DNA from 4 places in the Synechococcus sp. UW69 genome. Region 1 is predicted to be linked to each of the others. Evidence: predicted binding sites of a transcription regulator. Region 1 holds the regulator's gene; each other region holds the start of a gene.
The links. The regulator NtcA, encoded in region 1, controls nitrogen genes in cyanobacteria. The targets are predictions, from matches to a motif close to GTANCNNNNGNTAC.

Region 1 (4,885 bases):
CGCGAGATCAACAAAGCCATGGCAGATCCGGAGGTGCCAGCGGACGCTGCCAAACCGGTCGAAGAACTTCCCCCCGGCGACTGAGTCGCCACAACTGAGTCGCCGCAGTGGTATGACCACCGATCTCAAGCTTGTCGTGGGACTGGGGAACCCCGGCACGAAATACACGGGCACGCGCCACAACATCGGCTTCATGGCTTTGGAGCTTTTTTCGGAGCGTTCCGGATTCAGTTTTCGGCAGCAAGCCAAATTGCATGGCTTGGCGGCCGACACAGGAGTGGGTGATCAGCGTTTGCGCCTCCTCATGCCGCAGACCTACATGAACGACAGCGGTCGTGCCATTCGTGCTGCGCTCGATTGGTTTGGCCTCGAGCCCCATCAACTGCTGGTGTTGGTGGATGACATGGATCTCCCCCTTGGCCGTTTGAGGCTGCGTGCTCAGGGGAGTGCTGGTGGTCACAACGGACTGCGTAGCACCATTCAGCATCTCGGCACCCAGGCGTTCCCCAGGCTGCGGATCGGGATTGGTGCTCCGGCTGAGAACCCTGCCGAGCGTCGTGCCCGAACGGTTTCTCACGTGCTTGGACCCTTCAGCAAGCTGGAGCAGCCCTGTGTGGGGGCTGTCCTGGACGCTGTCCTGGAAGGGATTCATCGTCTTCAACGTCAGAGCTTTGAGCGCGCCGGGACCTGGATCAACGGGTTTCGCTACGACCTGGAGTCCGAAGACTGATGCCGGCTCTTCCGGCGACAACAGCCCATCTACGGGTGCTTCGCCAATGTTTTCAGGCGAAACGTGTTGAGGGTGAGGTCTCTGCCGGAGGCTTTGAGTGGCAGTTTTCCTGGGCGTTTGACCGCGGCGAGCTGATGGTGGAGCCGTCCTTAGGACGTGCCCTGATCGAGGATGCCTTGCGGCGGTTCCTGGTGCGTTCTGATTACAAGCTCGAACCAGGAGGTGACTACACCTTCATGGTCAGGGCCAGGTTTTGAGCACGAATGTGGGTGCAGGCTCTGGCCATTGCAGGTGGCACCCCAGGTGCTCTTCCAGCATGACTAAGGCGGCAACAGCATCCAGGTCCACCGGTGGAATGCGCAGCCCTTTCGGTAGAACTCGGCGCCAACCCCGAGCCGGCCACAGCGTCCAGTAACGCTGTCTTGCCCGCAGGGTGGTCCCCTGCTCCGGAATCACGGTGAGGCTGCCCAGGCCTTCCAGCCGCTTGATCCACGCTTGGCTTCCTGTTCCGTCGCCAATCAGGATGCGATCTAGAGCTTGGTCTTGATTCCACTGCTCGAGCCAGGGTTCCACGGCCTCTGGGGTCAGAACATGGCCCTCGCTGACAAGACCATGCTGAAGATCGGCCAGCACAAGGCCACATTTGCAGCGGCCTGGGTCGAGCACGGCCACCCGTTTCATGGGGATGCCTCAACCGTGACGACTACAGCATCGGAGCTGTAGCTAATCCCTGCGGCAATCACCTTCAAGACCACGCTTTTGCTGGGTCCCTCCATCAATGCCTGGGCCAGTTGGGAGAGTGCTGATCCATCGAATTGCAGTCCTTCCGTCAGGGATCCTCGCCGTTGCACCTCGGCATAGGCCGAGGCCAAGAGAAGGTTCAGCCGCGTTCGAATGCCCTCCGGTGTGCGTTCATCCGTTCGCAGTGTGGTGGTCGCTAGCACGTCACCGCTTTGCGCCACCGGGCGGTTGGGACGCACTTCGGGGAAGGCGTACACCGCCGTTTCACCACGCAGCACATTGGTGGCGGAGCGCAGCGAGATCACCCAGGTGTCCGGCTTGCGGATGATGTTCTGCAAGCGTTCCACGTCGCTGCGGGGAACGCGGATCAACTGTCGTTCGGGTGCTTCACCCGGCCTCACCTTGCCGTAGGCGTTGGCATTGGCCTCTTGAAGCAGCCTGTCGACAGCCTGTTTCGCTTGATCAGGAGCATCGAGACGAACCGTTGCTCTCGCCAAGGTTTGTCCGCTACTGATCACCACCGATCCACGCCTCAGGGCGACCAGGTTGAATTCGAGTTCCTTGAGTTCCTGCTCGCCAGCTCGGATTCGGCTCCGCACGCTTTTCAATTCGGCCTCCGTGCGCTGGATGTCGGCATCGCGGGAGGCGATGTCCCGGCTCAGACGCTCACGTTCTGCTTCGAGTTGGGCGCGTTCGTTCTGCAGGGGAGCCAGTTCACGGCGCAGGGTGTCAGCCCGTTGCTGTGACTGCTTGAGTTCAGCGGCGATCCGGTTGGCTTCTGTTCGGGTCTCTTCCCGTTCCCGTTCGGCTGCATCGAGCTGCCGCCGGCTGTCCTGGAGCCGGTCTTGCAGAGCATCCAGTTCAAACAGGCCCACCCGCAGCTGGCGGCTCACCAGCAGCAGCAGGCCGAGCGACAGTGCGCTGATCAGGCTGCCGGTCAGCACCGTAATCAGAACGGCGGTCCGTCGCGGGCGCATCTTGAACAGACTCAGGCGGGCCTTGCCGACACGACTTCCCAGCCGGTCACCCAGGGTCGACAGAACGCCCCCGAGCACCAGCAGAACCAGGATCAGTGCCCAGCCACTCATGGCCGCACCTGTGGGTTGACGTGCTGCCTAGCTGAATCGTTTGGCCAGAGCGATTGGATCCAGAACGGTGATTTTTTTGCGGTCAATCTGAACCAGACCGGATTGACGCAAGTCTCCCAGCAGACGCGTGATTGTCACGCGCGTTGAGCCAATCGCTTCGGCGATGGCCTGATGGGACAGGCGCAGGTCGATGGTGATTCCCAGTTCATCCGCTACGCCGAAATCCCTGCACAGCACCAACAGAAAGCTCACCAGTCGGGATGACATGTCCCTGTGGGTCAGCGTTTCGATCATCGTTTCGGTCTGAAGAATCCGACTGGAAAGGCCCTGCAGCAAGCGCAGGCCAACGCTGGTATCCGCTTCGATCGCCGCCTTCACGGATGTCGCAGGCGCCGTCACCATCTCGACTCTGGTGAAGGCTACGGCGTGGTAGAAGCGATCAGACCGTTGACCGGTCAGCAACGACAGCACCCCAAAGAGGCTGTTCTCGCGGAGCAAGGCCACTGTGATCTCTTCCCCTGACTCGTAGACGCGGGAGAGACGGACCGCTCCGCGGCGGATCAGATAGACACGTTCAGCAGGATCTCCAGGGAAAAAGATGGTCTTGTTGCGGTCCACCAGTTCACTGCTGGCGCCGTCCAGATCCCGGATGATTTCCAGGAGGGAGCGGTTGGCCGGTTCTGTGCTGGGGGTTGGAGCCACCATCTGCGGGGCGTATCGGCTGAAACCTCGGCTACTGGTCATGACAACCCCCTGGTGAGGCGAAGCTACGGAGCCAACGGTGGCCGCCGTGTAGCGGTTATTACGTAACTCTGCTGTGCTCGTTCATCGCTTGGCGTTGCGCCTGCATCAGGGATGTCAATCCAGGCTCAGCCAGATCCAGTAATTCATTGAGCTGGCTGCGGCTGAAGGGCGCTCCCTCCGCAGTTCCCTGGATCTCCAACAGGCGACCATCGCCAGCCTGCACAACATTCAGGTCCACCTCAGCTCTGCTGTCTTCGCTGTAGTCCAGATCCAGCAAGGCCTGGCCACCCACTAGGCCGACGGACACGGCCGCTACCTGGTCGATCAGTGGCGATTGCTCCAGAATCCCCTTTTCCACGAGTGAAAGGCAGGCTTGCTCAAGGCCGAGCCAAGCTCCCGTGATGGATGCAGTCCGTGTTCCGGCGTCGGCTTGGATCACATCGCAGTCGATCAGCAAGGTGCGCTCGCCCAGACGCTTCATGTCGATCACAGCGCGAAGGCTTCGGCCGATCAACCGTTGAATCTCCTGCGTGCGGCCCGACAATTTCATGAGCTCCCGTGATTGCCTCTGCGGCGTGGATCCCGGCAGCAGCCGGTATTCGGCGCTGACCCATCCCAACCCTTCCCCCTTCCGCCAGCGGGGAACCTTGTCCTCCAGGCAGACGCTGCACAGAACAGCGGTTCGGCCGGTGTGAACCACAAGGGAGCTCAAGGCAAAACCCATGGGATTCCAGGTCACCGAGAACGGCCGTAATTGCTCAGGGCGACGGCCATCGGTTCGGCTTCCAGCGGTTTGGCTCATCGGTGGTGTGCAGTTCTTCAAGCCTCGCAGCCGGTTGGTTCTCGCCCGTCCAAACACCATGGGTGGTGTCAATGCACTTGTGGAATGTCATCTCGCCGCTACATTCAAGGTCTTGCCGGGATTGCCCGGACGGATGTTGCCGTGATGACCACAAGCCTTGCCGACCCCCAAGCGTTCCAGAACTCTCTGGATCGGGATCAGCAGGCTTTGCAACGGGCAGGACTCAGGCCCCTGCCACCTGTTGCAGATCCTCCACCCCTATATCTGGTGGCGCCCGAAGGGCAGCTCCAGGTGCACACAGCGCCCTATCGCGGCAGTTTCGCCAGTGTTCTCAGTCAGGCGATGCGTTCCGCTGGCCTGGGCAGTCGTGTTCTGATCAGTCAGTTCCTCAAAGGGGGCGTGCAGCAGGGGCCCGCAGGTCGCGTCCAACTTTGTGGAGGCCTGGTTTGGCTGCGTCCTGAGGTGCCTCTCTGCCTCTCCTCTCCGAATCACCCCGGCGGTGCGGAGGCGGTGGCTGCCGTTTGGTCCATCTGCCGTCAGCATTTGATTCAGGGGGATCTCGACCAGTTGGTTCTGGATGAAATCGGCCTGGCTGTGGCCTTCGGTTACCTCAATGAATCGGACGTGATTTCAGCTCTCGAGCAGCGGCCCGCCTCGATGGATGTGATCATCACAGGACCTGCGATCCCCGCTGGCGTGGTGGAGATGGCAGATCAAGTCACGGAGTTGCGCCGAGGTTTCTGATGCTCAAGTGCGATCGCTGGATCACTGAACAGGCTG
Region 2 (4,885 bases), 370 kb from region 1:
TCGGCAATCGCAGCCAGCAGCTCCTGGGGTTGGTTCTGGCCATAGACATCGGGACCCATCGGCTGAAACCGAATCTGTACCGACGACGCTTCAACTACTGCTGAATTTGCCTGTGCCATAGCTAAATCGGATCAACACTCTGTTTGCCAAACCGAGTGCTAAGGCCAAGAACTACATCTTTTACCGGTAACAACAACAACACCCCTTCGTCCACGAAGAAACAGCTTCTTAAGCAAAGATCCGGAAAAAATGTTCAGCTGGTTACTAATACCTGCAGCCGTCACCACACACGACCGTTCCGCCACTCAACCCACCAAATCAGTAGCAACACGAACACAGACAGCACCAAGGCAAGCTGACTGGCCACCAGCAGAAACTGAAAGCCGGAGAGTCCAACAAGGCTGGCCATCAAAAAAAGACTTTGGATCATCCCTCCTCCTGCAACAAAATGAAGTCAAACCGTTCCGGCCACGTGCGACTGCCGACCAGCATCACGATTGCTGACACACCCGCCGAAAACACAGCGGCGCAGTAGGGCGCAATCAGCACATAGGCGAGCAGGCCAACAACACTGCCGGCGAGCATGGCCGCAATGGCAGCCCTGCGGTTGGCCGTGCGCCAGTACAGGCCGCAGGCCACTGGCCAGACCGTGGAGGCCACCAGGGCACCGGTGAAGAACAGCACCGACGCCAAAGAATCAAGCCGCGGCCATGACAGCGCCAACGTGACGACCGCCAACCCCACCACCATCAGCCGCGCAGCCTGCTTGAGCTGCACGTCACTGGCCTGGGGCCGCAATAACCGGAAGTACACATCCTCCGCCAGAAGATCGGCAGTGGATGCCAGCAGCGAATCCAGGGTGGAGGTGAGCGACGCAAACACCACCACAAACACCAGAGCAGCGCCGCCGGCGCCGAGCAGATCAGCTGCCATCACTGGGAACACCATGTTCACCTGCTCGAGAGGCAACTCACGCGCCAATGCCACCAGCCCGATGGAGCCCGTCACCATCGGCACGCTCATCCAGGCGACCCCCCCCAACACAAAGGAGGTCATCACCACCGAGCGACGGCTCGCGAAAACCCGAGACCACCAGATGTTGTTGTGAAACACCTCGCCCATCGAGAAGAGGGCGGAATTCCACGCGATCAACAAACCAGCAGGCAACAGCAGATCAAGCCGATCGGGATGCCGGGCAAGCAACGATGCATGCACCTCGGGCATCGGGAATTGCCGGAAAGCGAGCACCGCCACCACCGCCAACAACACCATGATCAAGAGCGACTGGATGAAATCGGTGCCGATCACGGCCCGCATCCCCCCGAACAGGGTGTAAATCGTGGCGACACCAATGACCACCACCATCCCCACGTGGTAATCGAAGCCTGAAAGGGCCTGCAGCAGCAGTCCGGCACCCATCGCCTGGGTCATCAGAAAACCCAGGGTGTAAATAGCGGTGATCACCATGAACACCCACCACGCCAGGCGCCCGTAACGCAACCGAATGAAATCGCCGCTGGTGCGCCCGTTGGGCATCAACTGCTTGATCCGCGAAGCCAGGGGGGCAAACAGGATCAGTCCAAGCCCTGCCAGGGCATAGCTGAACATGCCCCAAAGCCCGGTCTTGTAGCCGAATTCAGGGGCAAGCAACGTGGTGTTGCCGGTGACCCAGGAAGCCATCAACGTGGCCGTGCTCAGGGCCAGCCCAATGTTGCGCCCCGCCAGCATGTAGTCATCGGCATTGCCTTGACCACGCCGACCCCAGGCAATCCCGAGGGCAACCCAGAGAACGGAGAACAACACCACCAGCGCCCAGGCAATCCCGGGCTGGAGGAAGGGAACCGAGTCAGCGGACATCCGTCGACCCCCTGCGGTTCCAATAAAGATGTCCGCGCAGAATCATCACCACAGTCGCCGCAGTAACAACGGCACCGAGGGCAAAGATCAGTCGCGCCCAGAGCAATTCATCCAAAGCGAAGACCCTTTGAACTCCAGAAACAGATAAGCAAAAGAGTCTTCCCCGCCTGGCCCTTCGCCCTCGATTCAGGTGCCTTCGGATACGCAAACATCAAGCGATCAGCGCCCTGTCACCTGAAATTGCGGAATGTGTAGCAACTACAACCCGAGGGGGTTGGGGCGACGCCTTGGATGAAATGTGCCCAGACCATCGGAATGTTCACCGACTACAAACCCACGGTCGGCTTCGACGAATATTTCTGCAGTGACACGGCGAGGCCTCGCGACGATCTGGCCACCCTGCTTGCATCGCTGGGGCAGATGGGATTGCCCGAGCTCAACCGCAGTCATGCCTCCGCCAGCCAGCTGCTGCGTCGCCTCGGTGCCACGTTCCGCCTGAACGATTCCGGCCTCAAGGGCAGTGAACGGATTCTTCCTTTCGATCCCTTGCCCCGACTGATCGGCCGCAGCGACTGGATCAACCTGGAGCGGGGACTGCTGCAACGCCTGGAAGCCATCGACTGCTTCCTCGCCGACATCTACGGCCACCAGCAGATCCTCAACGACGGTGTGATCCCGCGGGAAGACGTGGAAAGTTCCTCCGGCTGGCGACCTCAGATGCAGGGCATCAGCCTGCCCCTCAACCGCTGGTGCCACATCTCCGGACTCGACCTGATCCGCGACGGCAATGGCACCTGGCGTGTCCTGGAAGACAACCTGCGCTGCCCGTCAGGGGTGGCCTACTTCCTCGAGAATCGTCGGGTGATGAAACGGTTGTTCCCTGGCCTGTTCGAGGGCCGTGCCGTTCAACCGATCGACGCCTATCCCTCCCATCTGCTGCGCACCCTTCAGGACCTGGCGCCCTGGAGTGAAAGCCCTCGCGTGGCAATCCTGACGCCCGGGGTGTTCAACAGCGCCTATTTCGAGCACAGCTATCTGGCCCAGCAGATGGGCATTGCACTGGTTGAGGGACGGGACCTGGTCTGCGAAGACGGCCGGGTGTGGATGCGCAGCACCAACGGGCTCAAGCCCGTGGATGTGATCTACCGCCGTATCGACGACGATTTTCTCGATCCCACCGTGTTCCGGCAGGACTCGATGCTGGGGGTGCCGGGCCTGATCAACGTGCTTAGGCAAGGACGGGTCGCCATCGCCAATGCCCCCGGCACCGGCGTCGCCGACGACAAGCTGATCTACGCCCATGTGCCGGCAATGATCCGCTACTACCTCGATGAGGAGCCGATCATCGAGAACGTTCCCACCTATCTCTGTGCCCGGCCCGACGATCAGCGCTATGTGCTCGACCACCTCGAGCAACTGGTGGTGAAATCGGTGGCGGAAGCCGGGGGCTACGGAATGCTGATCGGCCCCCAGGCCAGCCGATCGGAACTGGCTGACTTCGACACCAAGATCCGTGCGAATCCCCGCAACTTCATCGCGCAGCCCACACTGCAGCTCTCCACCGTGCCATCCCTCAGTGATGGTGAGCTGTATCCCTGCCACGTGGATCTGCGCCCCTATGTGCTGCGCGGCTCAAACAGCTGGGTGAGCCCAGGGGGGCTGACGCGGGTGGCCCTCAAGCGGGGCTCACTGGTGGTGAATTCATCCCAAGGGGGCGGCTGTAAGGACACCTGGATCGTCGACGACCAGCGGATGTCGGCACCGCAACCAAAGGAGGCTGTGCCGTGTTGAGTCGCGTTGCCGATTCGCTCTACTGGATCAACCGCTATCTGGAACGCGCCGAAAACGTCTCACGTTTTCTGGAAGTGAGTGAAGCGATGGCGCTGGACTGCCCTCCGGGGAGCGCAGAACCATGGTTGCCGTTGGTGGAGGTGACAGGGGATCGGAACCGCTTCGACGCGGCCTATCCCGATGCCACTCCCAAACAAGTGGTGCGCTTCCTACTGCTGGACCGCAGCAATCCCAACAGCATCGTGAGCTGCATTGCGATGGCTCGGGAAAATGCAAGGCAGATCAGGGATGTGATCACCACGGAAATGTGGGAGCAGATCAATGATCTGCATTGGAGCCTGCAAGACGACGAAGACATCTGGCGGGAACCCGTGCAGGAGCAACTGCAGATCATCCGCCGCGGCTGCCAGCTTGTGTACGGGATCACCGACACCACACTGAGCCGCGATCTGAGCTGGCTGTTCAGCCAGCTGGGACGTCTGATCGAACGCGCTGACAAAACCTCCCGCATCCTCGACGTCAAATACTTCCTGCTGCTGCCGTCCACCGAGGAGGTCGGCGGGGTGCTGGATGAACTGCAGTGGATCACCCTGCTGCGCACAGCGGGCGCGTATCAGATGTACCGCCAAAGCGTCCAACAAGCGATCAGCCCCGCATCGGTGGCCCGCTTTTTGCTGCTGGATCCATTTTTTCCTCGGTCGGTGCGCTACTGCCTCCAGGGCATCAGCGACACCTTGCAACAGATCCAGCAGCACCCGAGCCAAGACACGCCGGATGATCTCGACTGCTTACGCGGCCAGCTCCTGGCCCGCTGGAGCTACGTGCGGATCGACAACCTGATCGAATCCGGTCTGCATCAAGCGATTGACCGGCTTCAGCAGGACCTCAACCAACTCCACAACCTGATCCAGACCCGCTACTTCACCAGCGCTGACCTCCGTTCCACCCCCACCGATCCCGCATGCGCGCTCTCATCGTTCACCGCCTGACGTATCGGTATGACGCCCCGGTGCATTTGGGGGAGCATCGCCTCTGTCTGAGACCCCGGGGACAAGGGTTCCAGACCCTTCTGGAGCATCAACTCAGCGTGCTGCCGGAACCGGAGCAACGTCGGGAACTGGTGGCCGCCAGCGGCGACGAAATCCAACGGCTCCGCTTTCTCGGCAGCACCGATGAACTGATCTTTGAAGCCCGCAGCCTGGTGGAGACCCGGCCAGCACCACCGCTGCAGAGCTGC
Region 3 (4,885 bases), on a different contig from region 1:
CATTCCAGCGGATGTGACGCGCAACCGCGTGCCAAGCAGTCCACAAAAAAACCCGCCTCCTGCGAGGCGGGTCGTGGGTCTCAACGAGTGCGGATCAGGCGTCGTAGTACATGGTGAATTCGTGGGGGTGAGGACGCTGACGCAGCTGCTGAACCTCTTCGTATTTGAGGTCAATCCAGTTGTCGATGAAGTCGTCGCTGAACACTCCGCCAGCGGTGAGGAAGGCACGATCGGCATTCAGAGCTTCCAAGGCACCATTGAGGGAAGCCGGGACCGTTGCGATCTTCGAAAGCTCTTCAGCCGGAAGCTCGAACAAATCGCGGTCTTCGCCGTCGCCGGGATCGATCTGGTTCTTGATGCCATCCAGGCCAGCCATCATCATGGCGCTGAAGGCCAGATATGGATTGGCCAGGGCATCACCGGAACGGAATTCGAGGCGCTTGGCCTTGGGGCTTGGGCCGGTGAGAGGAATCCGCACAGCGGCGGAACGGTTGCCCTCCGAGTACACCAGGTTCACTGGAGCTTCGAAGCCGGGCACCAGACGCTTGTAGCTGTTGGTGGTGGGGTTGGTGAAGGCCAGGAAGGCAGGAGCGTGCTTGAGGATGCCGCCGATGTACCAGCGGGCGGTCTGCGACAGGTTCGCGTAGGTGCCTTCGCCGAAGAACAGTGGCTGACCACCTTTCCAGAGGCTCTGGTGCACATGCATGCCTGTGCCGTTGTCGTTGAACACCGGCTTGGGCATGAAGGTGGCTGTCTTGCCGTACTTCTTGGCCACGTTGCGCACGACGTACTTGTACGTCATGACGTTGTCGGCTGCCTGGATGAGCTCAGCGAATTTCATGCCGAGCTCGTGCTGGCCTGCACCGGCAACTTCGTGGTGGTGCTTCTCGGTGGGGATACCCAGTTGCCCCATCAGCAAAAGCATCTCGGAGCGGATGTCCTGGGCTGTGTCGTTTGGAGCAACGGGGAAGTAGCCCTCTTTCACCTGAATTTTGTAGGCGAGGTTGCCGCCTTCCTCGATGCGACCCGTGTTCCAACCCGCCTCGATCGTGTCGACGCTGTAGAAGGAGCCACCTTCGGCCGAGTTGTAGCGGACGTCGTCGAAGAGGAAGAATTCAGGCTCAGGACCGAAGAAGGCCATGTCGGCCAGCCCCGTGCTGGCGAGGTGATTCAAAGCACGCTGGGCCAGGGCGCGGGGACAGCGCTCATAGGGCTGACCGGTGCGCGGCTCCTGAATCGAGCAGATCATGCTCAGGGTTTTGTGCCGATAGAACGGATCAACCCAGGCCGTGTTGGCGTCGGGAACCATGGCCATGTCGGAGGCCTGGATGCCCTTCCATCCACGGATGGATGAACCGTCAAAAGCCAGGCCTTCAGTGAAGGATTCTTCCTCCAGCAGATCGGTACAGACCGTTAGGTGCTGCCACTTGCCGTGCAGATCGGTGAATTTGAGGTCGATCAGTTCGATGCCTTCGTCCTTGATCTGGCGCAGGACGTCCTGGGGGGATTTCGACATAAGAAAGGACTGCTCGACTGAATTGTGCAGTGATGTGACCGTATAGAGCCACAAGTCACCATTTTGTATCAAGAGGTACGTTCCAGCTGCCTGGAGTCAACTGCGTAACCGTTTCTGTCAACTTGGCCGAAATGCAGGCCTGCCAAAGGATTTGCCCGCTTCAACGGTGTTAGCGTCCGCGGGGGATCCTCTGGAGATTCAGGGAAATGCGCGATGCAATCAGCGGTCTGATCGGTCGCTACGACCAACTGGGTCGTTATTTCGATCGTCCAGCGATCGACAGCATCAATGCGTATCTGGATGAATCCACGCTGCGGATTCAGGCTGTTGAGCTGATCAACGGTTCCGCCGCCGAAATTGTGCGTGAGGCCAGCCAGCGGCTGTTCCGAGATGAGCCCGACCTGCTCCTCCCTGGCGGAAACGCCTACACGACCCGTCGGCTCGCTGCCTGTCTGCGGGACATGGATTACTTCCTGCGCTACGCCAGCTATGCCCTGGTTGCCGGCGATAGCACGATTCTCAATGAGCGTGTTCTCAACGGGCTGGACGACACCTACAAGAGCCTTGGCGTTCCTACTGGCCCCACTGTTCGCAGCATTGTTTTGCTCGGGGAAGTCGTGGCCGAGATGCTTCTGGCCAATGGTGCGGCATCCGAGCAGCTCGCCACTGTTCTGCAGCCGTTCGATCACCTGGCCAAAGGCCTTGCTGAAACCAATGTTCGCCAACGTTGAACGCAAAAGTTCAGCGCAAGATTTGAACAGATTGCAATCGTGCAGCTCTCATCTCTTCTGAGGGGCATGACTGCGTAGGCTCACCATCACGAACCAATGATCAGGGCTTTGGCGACGACCAACTCTCTTCTTCCTGTTGACGATCGTCATCGCAAAGCTTTTGCACCGATCAGCACTCCAGATCGACTGCTTCTGGGACCAGGCCCCTCGAACGCGCACCCGACGGTTCTGAAGGCGCTGTCGCGAACTCCCATCGGTCACCTTGATCCTCTTTACGTCGAGCTGATGGGTGAGGTGCAGGAACTTCTGCGCTACGCCTGGCAGACGGACAACCGCCTCACGCTTCCGATGAGTGGTACCGGGAGTGCCGCCATGGAGGCAACCCTGGCCAACACCGTGGAACCTGGAGACACCGTTCTTGTTGCGGTGAAGGGATATTTCGGCCTCCGTCTGGCAGATATGGCGGGGCGTTACCGCGCTGATGTCAAAACCATTGAGAAGCCTTGGGGAGAGTGGTTTTCTCTCGATGAACTCGAAGCGGCCCTGATCGAGCACAAGCCTGCGATCTTGGCGATGGTTCATGCCGAAACCTCCACGGGTGTCTGCCAACCCATGGACGGCATTGGCGATCTCTGCCGCAAGCACGACTGCTTGCTGCTGCTCGATACCGTCACGTCCTTGGGGGGAGTTCCGCTTTACATCGATGAGTGGAAGGTTGATCTCGCTTACAGCTGCAGCCAGAAGGGATTGAGCTGCCCTCCGGGCCTTGGACCCTTCACGATGGGCCCTCGCGCCGAGGCCAAGATGTCTGCCCGTCAGGGCAAGGTTCCCAATTGGTACCTCGATGTGTCCCTGCTTAATCAGTACTGGGGCAGTGATCGCGTCTACCACCACACGGCGCCGGTCAACATGAATTTCGGCATGCGCGAAGCCTTACGTCTGTTGGCCGAAGAAGGTCTAGATCAGGCCTGGGCTCGACACCGCAGCAATGCGGAATTGCTGTGGAGCGGCCTCGAAAGTCTCGGGCTTTCTATGCATGTTCCGGCCGACCGTCGACTGCCGACGCTCACCACTGTTCGCATCCCTGAAGGTGTGGATGGAAAGGCCTTCAGTCAGCACCTGCTGAACAACCACGGGATCGAGGTGGGCGGTGGTCTCGGCACGCTTGCTGGAAAAATCTGGCGAATCGGGCTGATGGGGTACAACTCCAACCCAGAAAATGTGAACCGTCTCCTCAACCTGTTTGAGACAGAGCTACCTCGCTTTAGCGGTTCTGAAGCCGCCGCTGCCTGAACCAGCGCTCCAGCAGCCCTCTCGCCTCAGCCTCGCGCACACCGCGCACCACCTCCATGTGATGGTGCGCACTGGCATGGGTGGAGAGGTCAAGGCTGCCCCCCAAACCACCGCGTTTAGGGTCCGATGCGGCATACACCACTGCTCCCATTCGGGCCTGCACCAAGGCTCCCGCACACATGGGGCAGGGCTCGAGGGTCACGATCAAGGTGCAGTCGTTGAATCTCCAATCGCCCTGCACCACCGCTGCCTGCCGTAACGCCACCAGTTCGGCATGCCCAAGGGGGTCCATATGGTTCTGGCGTCTGTTGCGTCCATGTCCGATGGCCTTCCCGTTTCCATCCAGGATCACCGCGGCAACTGGTACCTCTCCTTCCGTGCCAGTGGCCTCGGCCCGCTGGAGCAGAACGTCCATCCAGCGAGTCAAGTCATCCCGCTGATCCACCGTCGTTACACGCTGTCCTTTGAGCACCATCCCACGAGACGCGAAGATCACTGAAGTTCACGGGTCTCCGTTGCAAGCCTGTTCCGAGTCTCAGCACCCATCGGATCGGCTCGCTCCGTTCGCCATCCCCTCGGCTGCAGACCCGGTACTGAATGACTTCTTGCACCGCAGTTCAGATCTGCTCTGCCGTTGGATCGGCTCGGCTGAACGAACGGGCCCGGTGCCCTTGATGCGCCCTTTGCCTGAGGTGGCTCCCGGGCTGGAAGGAGCTGGTGTCGAATCACTCCTGAGTGATCTGCAGCAAGTGATGGATGGGGCTTACCAGCCGTCTCATCCCGGTGCCTTGGCTCATCTTGATCCGCCCCCTCTCACCGCCTCCATTGCGGCGGAGATGGTTTGCGCGGGCTTGAACAACAATCTCCTGGCAGAGGAACTGTCTCCTGGGCTGACTGGCCTGGAACATGATCTGTGCCGCTGGTTCTGCCACAGGATTGGGTTGCCTGAAGGATCCGGAGGCGTTCTGGCGAGTGGTGGAACCCTGAGCAATCTCATGGCACTGGTCTCGGCTCGGGCCGCTTTGGGCTCGATGCAGCGGGATCCCGTGCTCCTTTGCAGCCAAGACGCCCACGTCTCGATCAACAAGGCGGCAAGGGTGATGGGTTTGTCGGAGGATGCCCTCCAGATGCTTCCGGTGGCCCCCGACGGCGGCCTCTGTCTTGACGCTTTGGGCGAGCGTTTGACAACACTGCAAGCCCAGGGCCGGCCTTGTCTGGCGGTGGTGGCCACCGCTGGGACAACCGTGCGTGGTGCCATTGATCCCCTCTCGGATCTTGCAGCTCTCTGTCGTGATGCAGGGGTCTGGTTGCATGTGGATGCAGCCATCGGCGGTGTGTTCGCCCT
Region 4 (4,885 bases), on a different contig from region 1:
ATCCAAGGATTCCGACCTTGTTCCAGGTGACTGATGTGGATTCAGGGGCGATCCGCTGGTTCTGCGCCGACCTGGTCACCCACATCGTTCCCAACAGCTGAGCAAAGCCGAGAGCCCCAACCGGATCGAGCCCGTCACGCGAATTCGCCTAGGGTCTCACACCCGTCTCAGAAGCCTCATGCTGAAAGCCTTGTTCTCACTGGTTTTTGCGGCAGTGATGTGGGTGCAGGTGCCGCAATGGCAACCAGATTGGTCCCAATGCTCTGTCGACACCCCGGACGTGGATTGTCACTGGTACATCACGGCGCCAGACAACACCTTCGGAGAAGGGTTTAGCTGGGAGAACGCGGCTTGGTTCAGCGCCGAAGGCTTGCGGGATGTTGGGGAGCTGGACGGCACGATGACGGCCATCCACAAGAAAGCAACTTCGAAAAGTTAGGCCGCATAGGCCCAGAGCAGGGAGCACAAACACTCATTCACACTCCGTTACAAAACTCCTAACCTCGTCACACAAGCCGCCTGAGCTCCCGTGACTGATTACACGTCCGCCATCGCCGCAGTTGTTGTCGTAACAACAGTCCTCTCGGCAGCTGTCGTTTACGTCCTGGCCCAGCCAACAGACCTACCAGTCATCAAAAAGTCCCAGTCCCGGATCTGAAGATGTCCATTGATGCCCGGTGCAAGGAACAGCAACAAACGGCCGATCGGATGTTTATGGACTTCAAATACACCGCACCTGGCTCGAAAGAGCAGGTGCGCGCTCTAACCACCCTGAGCTTCCTGGTCGGGATGTGGGCTGATTTTCTTTCGGCTGAAGAAAAAAGAATGGCCAGCGCACTGGCCCTGGAAGCAAGCCCATGAATTACGGACGAACCGCTTGAACTGAAGGCTGAGAAAAGAAAGAGAGATTCGGGCACTGGAGCCCGCGATCGTTCAACTTCCCTCAGCGCACCGCGATCACCAACAGCGCTTCACCAACAGTGCTTCACCAAAGTGGTTGTTCTATGCATCGCCGAAGGGGTGAACTCAGGGGGCTCCCCCCACTTTTTGAATGTTTCTTGAGACATTGGAGCACTTGACAACCACTTCCCGGCACGATTAGTACTGACGTACTAGCATAACGGTGATGGGGGAAGGCTGGTTGATCGACAGCGACGGCTATTGGATCTGGCGCTTCCACCGTGATCAGAAGGCATGGATCAACGAGCCAAAGGTGTTCATCGACAGAGGTCGACGGATGCCGGAGGGCCCACCGCTGCTGAAGGAGCGCCGCCACCTTCGGAAGGCAGAGGCAGAACAGCTCTGGGCGTCATTGCAGACCCAGGGATGGAAACGTCTCGCATCGCCGGCCTGGGGCGACGCGTTTGAGCTCTGATTCGATCTCATCAAATCAGAGCGACAACCACACCCCACATGCACCAAAGGGAAGTGCCAGGCCCTCTCCTCCAAAACGCAACAGCCTCGAAGTAGATATCACCTAGATCCACTTGTGGCCAACCTTGAGGGTGTCCATTAGCGATCCCACTACACGCTTCCAGTTGGCATCGTTGCTGTGTGAGGAAAAACGCCTCACGGGGTGGAAACAAGGTCACACTCCCGAGAAGCGTTTCGAAACCCCTGCCTTCGGCGGGGGTTTCTTTTTGGCACGCTGAGCAGTTACCTCAAGCGTTTCGCCACTTCTGATCCCTGACAAAATTTGCGCATGGATCCGACCTCGCCGGAAAAGGAAATCAACCGCATCGAGAGGGAACTTGATGCGACCAACCCTCCAGGAGGACATCCCCCTGCGAAACCGGGCAAAAGAAGTGGTGGCCCACCTGGGAAGCCGGGTAGTAATTCACTGGATGCAGTTCTGGTCACCGCTCTGTTGCTGTTCGTCGTCTCAGCAGCATTGGTGCTTGCGGGCCGAATCAGCCCGAAAGAAAGAATGCAACTAACGGCTGGTTCCATTGGTGCAGCCGTTGGCCTGTTGACTGGATATGGCATCGGCCGACTCAGGCCTTAAAGCGATAAGGGCAACAGGGTGGATAGGGTTCGCGGGCTCTAAGCCACACCCCAGATGAAGCGCTCCCCGAACCTTGCTTTTATCGGTGGCACCATCGTTATCGCCGTGATGGTCATGGCGGCTTTTGCCAACGTCGCCAATGCTGACGGTTGCTCAAGAGACAAGTCTGCAGAGCCCACGCGAGGGCAGATTCACAAATAAGGCCTCCTGAAGCTGGAACCCCTGCCTATGGCGGGGGTTTCTTTTTGCCAGCAGGTCTTGACAGCCGCCAAGGAGACACCAATAATTTCTGTAGCAACAGCTACAAACGTTCACCCCGCTCCTGTGGGGCGCAGACACTCCAAGCCACGGAACGGGGACTTGGATTTCTTCGAGGAACATCCATGACTGCACTTCTCTATCGAGGTCACACCTACGCAGGAGCGGCATCTGCTCCCAAGGCCTGCGTGGAACTCACCTACCGCCGCGAGCACTACAACACTTGCCGGCAGGAAATCGTCCACGACAACCACCCCACTCTCACCTACCGAGGCGTTTCTTACACCAAGTAGTTCGAAATCTCTGAGACCTTGCCCCTGCCTTTGGCAGGGGTTTCTTTTTGCAATTTTGGATGGCCGACGGTGATGCACCACCGGAGCGATTCGACCACAAAAATAGATTGATCAGCCGACCCGCGTCTTCCTAGACACAACCATATTTCTTAAGAGAGGAACGGACTTGACCCCAGATAAAACTGAGGTCAAATCACAGAACTCGTCGGACATCGCTCTACCCGACTTTCAGGCCCGCTTCGCGACCTGACTCCGCGATGATGGGGCGAAAGTTCCGAATCTGTAGTGCCGTGGCGAGCACTATTCAGACATCAACAAATTCCCTGCGACTTCTATAGTTTCTGGTATGGAAAGTGAAGTCACACGTTCGGAGAGCTGAAGAGACCGGAAGCAAAACCGACTTCTAACAAACGCCACTGTGTGGAATCAAAGAAACGATCCCGAAGCCACTCCGCATATTTGCGGTGTTTGAACATTGCATGGCTTGTATGTGCTGAACGAGGTTCTCAGCATGTATTGCATCGAACGCCAAGACAATGACTGTCAATGGAGGCGTGAAATTTGCTTTAAGACTGAGTTCAAGGCTTTTGTCAACGCTCGCACCAAGTCAATGGCAACATTGGGCACATATCGCGTGGTCCATGCGAGTTGGGCCAATCAGGTGGTCGCCGAAGTGAATGGAATGGATTTGGTCAAAAAGAAAGAAAACCCAGAGTGACCACTCTGCAAATCTCCCCCTTAAGCCAAAACCACTTAATGCTCCACGGCGATGGGGTTTGGTCAGATTCGAGTGAATCTTTTGCTTCTGCTCAGAGATGCAGGGTGCCGGCCCATCAGGAACAGTGAAATTGCACTTCAGGCCCGAACCATCCTCCCTAAACACCGGGGCTGCGCAGAGCATGAGATGAACAGAGAGGGGGCCGCCGCCCTTCACCTGCATCAGGCAACTTCCAAAAAGAAGTTGATTGCAATTGACCCTGCAGATCAGGTGCTCTCTCAGGTTGATGGGTGAAGGACGATCATTCAATTCTCTCCAGAACATCCTCCAAACCCTTATTCATACCTTGAATAATGACGTCGGCACGGCGCTTCAAGGGATAGATGAAGCGCCGCTCAGCCGGGAGCATCTCCAGCAGCATCTGGCGAATCACATAAATCACTGGCCGATGGCGAACGCGTACATCACGCCAAAGCCGCCAGATCAGCCTCTGCACAACTGGGGTCTCGACGTACACAACAAGCGAAATCGGCACAGACTCCAGAAGCAGTTGCGGTCCGTAGGAGCCTTCAACAAGAATCAGGTCGTAGGGCTGGTTCAACGGCCTGGAGCCAACCTTGCGGGCGCGCATGTCATAACTGCGCAAGGAATCAAGCTGTCGATAGCGAACAGCGCTCACCTGCAGTCGAAGCTGATCAGCATCGATGGCATCAACCGTGTCGAACCCATAGCGAGAGACGGGGGACCAGCCACTGCGGTAGTAGTCATCGCAGGCGATCAGAAGTGGATGACGCCCCTTAGATCGCAGCTGCTCCGCCAGATGTTCAGCAAAGGTTGTCTTACCAGCCGCGGATGGACCGCAAATGCAAAACAGGGGAACTGCTCCGGACAAACGAAGTCCAAATCCATCCCCATGCTGGCAACGAATCCAATGAAGCAACAGCAAGAACGGTAGCCGTTGTTACAGAATGGGCCTATAGTGAATTCACGTTGAGCCTCTTCGGCAGGCCGCAGTCAGATTCACGCCAGGCAACGGGGGCGTGGACACCGGGCAAGAGAGAGATGAACACACTTCAACTGATCAAGGCACGGACTGTGCGCAATCAGGCCATCGAGACGGCCAGAACACAGATGGCTAGGGCCTTTCGCCATCAGGGCCATATCGACCGGGTGCACACGCCAGTGGGAGTCAAAGCCAAGGTGCTGCGCTATCGCGGCGTGACCTACCAACCGATCGATCCACAGCAACACCCAAGCGGTGGGCGCGAACTGCGCTACCGCGGCGTCAGCTACGACGTGTACTGATGCCAACTTTCCACCCATGATTGAAGCGGGGGAGATCCCCCGCTTTTTTCATGGCGGTTCTGGGTGACGAAAAACCATTGGCGCTATGTGCTGATCTCCGCTGCGGCAGTGGCCTTCAGCACAGCGGCTGGCCTGGAACCACCCCTGCGGCACCTGATCATCTTTGCGAGAGCCGGAACAAGCTTCAGCGCGAAACAGCTGTGTAGTGGCGTGTTGATGGCTGGGATGGATCCAGATCGGATGCTCAGCGAAGACCTGGCTGCCAGCAAGGGGCTGATTCAAACCAAGATCGACCAGGCCGGTGGA

Region 2: the regulator NtcA is predicted to act here: its motif matches at 2,048-2,061, upstream of DXY29_RS08775 (circularly permuted type 2 ATP-grasp protein).
Region 3: the regulator NtcA is predicted to act here: its motif matches at 1,582-1,595, upstream of glnA (type I glutamate--ammonia ligase).
Region 4: the regulator NtcA is predicted to act here: its motif matches at 2,297-2,310, upstream of DXY29_RS00365 (DUF4278 domain-containing protein).

The regions. Positions count from the first base shown of each region.
Region 1 is NZ_UCNW01000009.1:599,357-604,241, forward strand. It holds gene DXY29_RS10580 (TatA/E family twin arginine-targeting protein translocase) at 1-84, shown strand, start outside; gene pth (aminoacyl-tRNA hydrolase) at 113-730, shown strand; gene DXY29_RS10590 (DUF3146 family protein) at 730-987, shown strand; gene DXY29_RS10595 (resolvase) at 971-1,411, opposite strand; gene DXY29_RS10600 (DUF3084 domain-containing protein) at 1,408-2,559, opposite strand; gene ntcA (global nitrogen regulator NtcA) at 2,587-3,303, opposite strand; gene rph (ribonuclease PH) at 3,362-4,105, opposite strand; gene DXY29_RS10615 (cob(I)yrinic acid a,c-diamide adenosyltransferase) at 4,250-4,849, shown strand; gene dcd (dCTP deaminase) at 4,849-4,885, shown strand, end outside.
Region 2 is NZ_UCNW01000009.1:225,376-230,260, forward strand. It holds gene DXY29_RS08765 (aspartate carbamoyltransferase) at 1-119, opposite strand, end outside; gene DXY29_RS13865 (hypothetical protein) at 281-409, opposite strand; gene DXY29_RS08770 (sodium:solute symporter family protein) at 427-1,857, opposite strand; gene DXY29_RS08775 (circularly permuted type 2 ATP-grasp protein) at 2,173-3,648, shown strand; gene DXY29_RS08780 (alpha-E domain-containing protein) at 3,642-4,637, shown strand; gene DXY29_RS08785 (transglutaminase family protein) at 4,610-4,885, shown strand, end outside.
Region 3 is NZ_UCNW01000008.1:157,432-162,316, reverse strand. It holds gene glnA (type I glutamate--ammonia ligase) at 95-1,516, opposite strand; gene DXY29_RS04490 (allophycocyanin subunit beta) at 1,723-2,247, shown strand; gene DXY29_RS04485 (alanine--glyoxylate aminotransferase family protein) at 2,344-3,540, shown strand; gene DXY29_RS04480 (nucleoside deaminase) at 3,512-4,015, opposite strand; gene DXY29_RS04475 (aminotransferase class V-fold PLP-dependent enzyme) at 4,056-4,885, shown strand, end outside.
Region 4 is NZ_UCNW01000002.1:44,383-49,267, reverse strand. It holds gene DXY29_RS00390 (DUF3104 domain-containing protein) at 1-101, shown strand, start outside; gene DXY29_RS00385 (hypothetical protein) at 179-439, shown strand; gene DXY29_RS13790 (hypothetical protein) at 530-658, shown strand; gene DXY29_RS00380 (hypothetical protein) at 661-861, shown strand; gene DXY29_RS00375 (DUF1651 domain-containing protein) at 1,127-1,375, shown strand; gene DXY29_RS00370 (hypothetical protein) at 1,703-2,005, shown strand; gene DXY29_RS00365 (DUF4278 domain-containing protein) at 2,389-2,556, shown strand; gene DXY29_RS00360 (hypothetical protein) at 3,047-3,274, shown strand; gene DXY29_RS00350 (uridine kinase) at 3,576-4,220, opposite strand; gene DXY29_RS00345 (hypothetical protein) at 4,337-4,579, shown strand; gene DXY29_RS00340 (serine hydrolase) at 4,643-4,885, shown strand, end outside.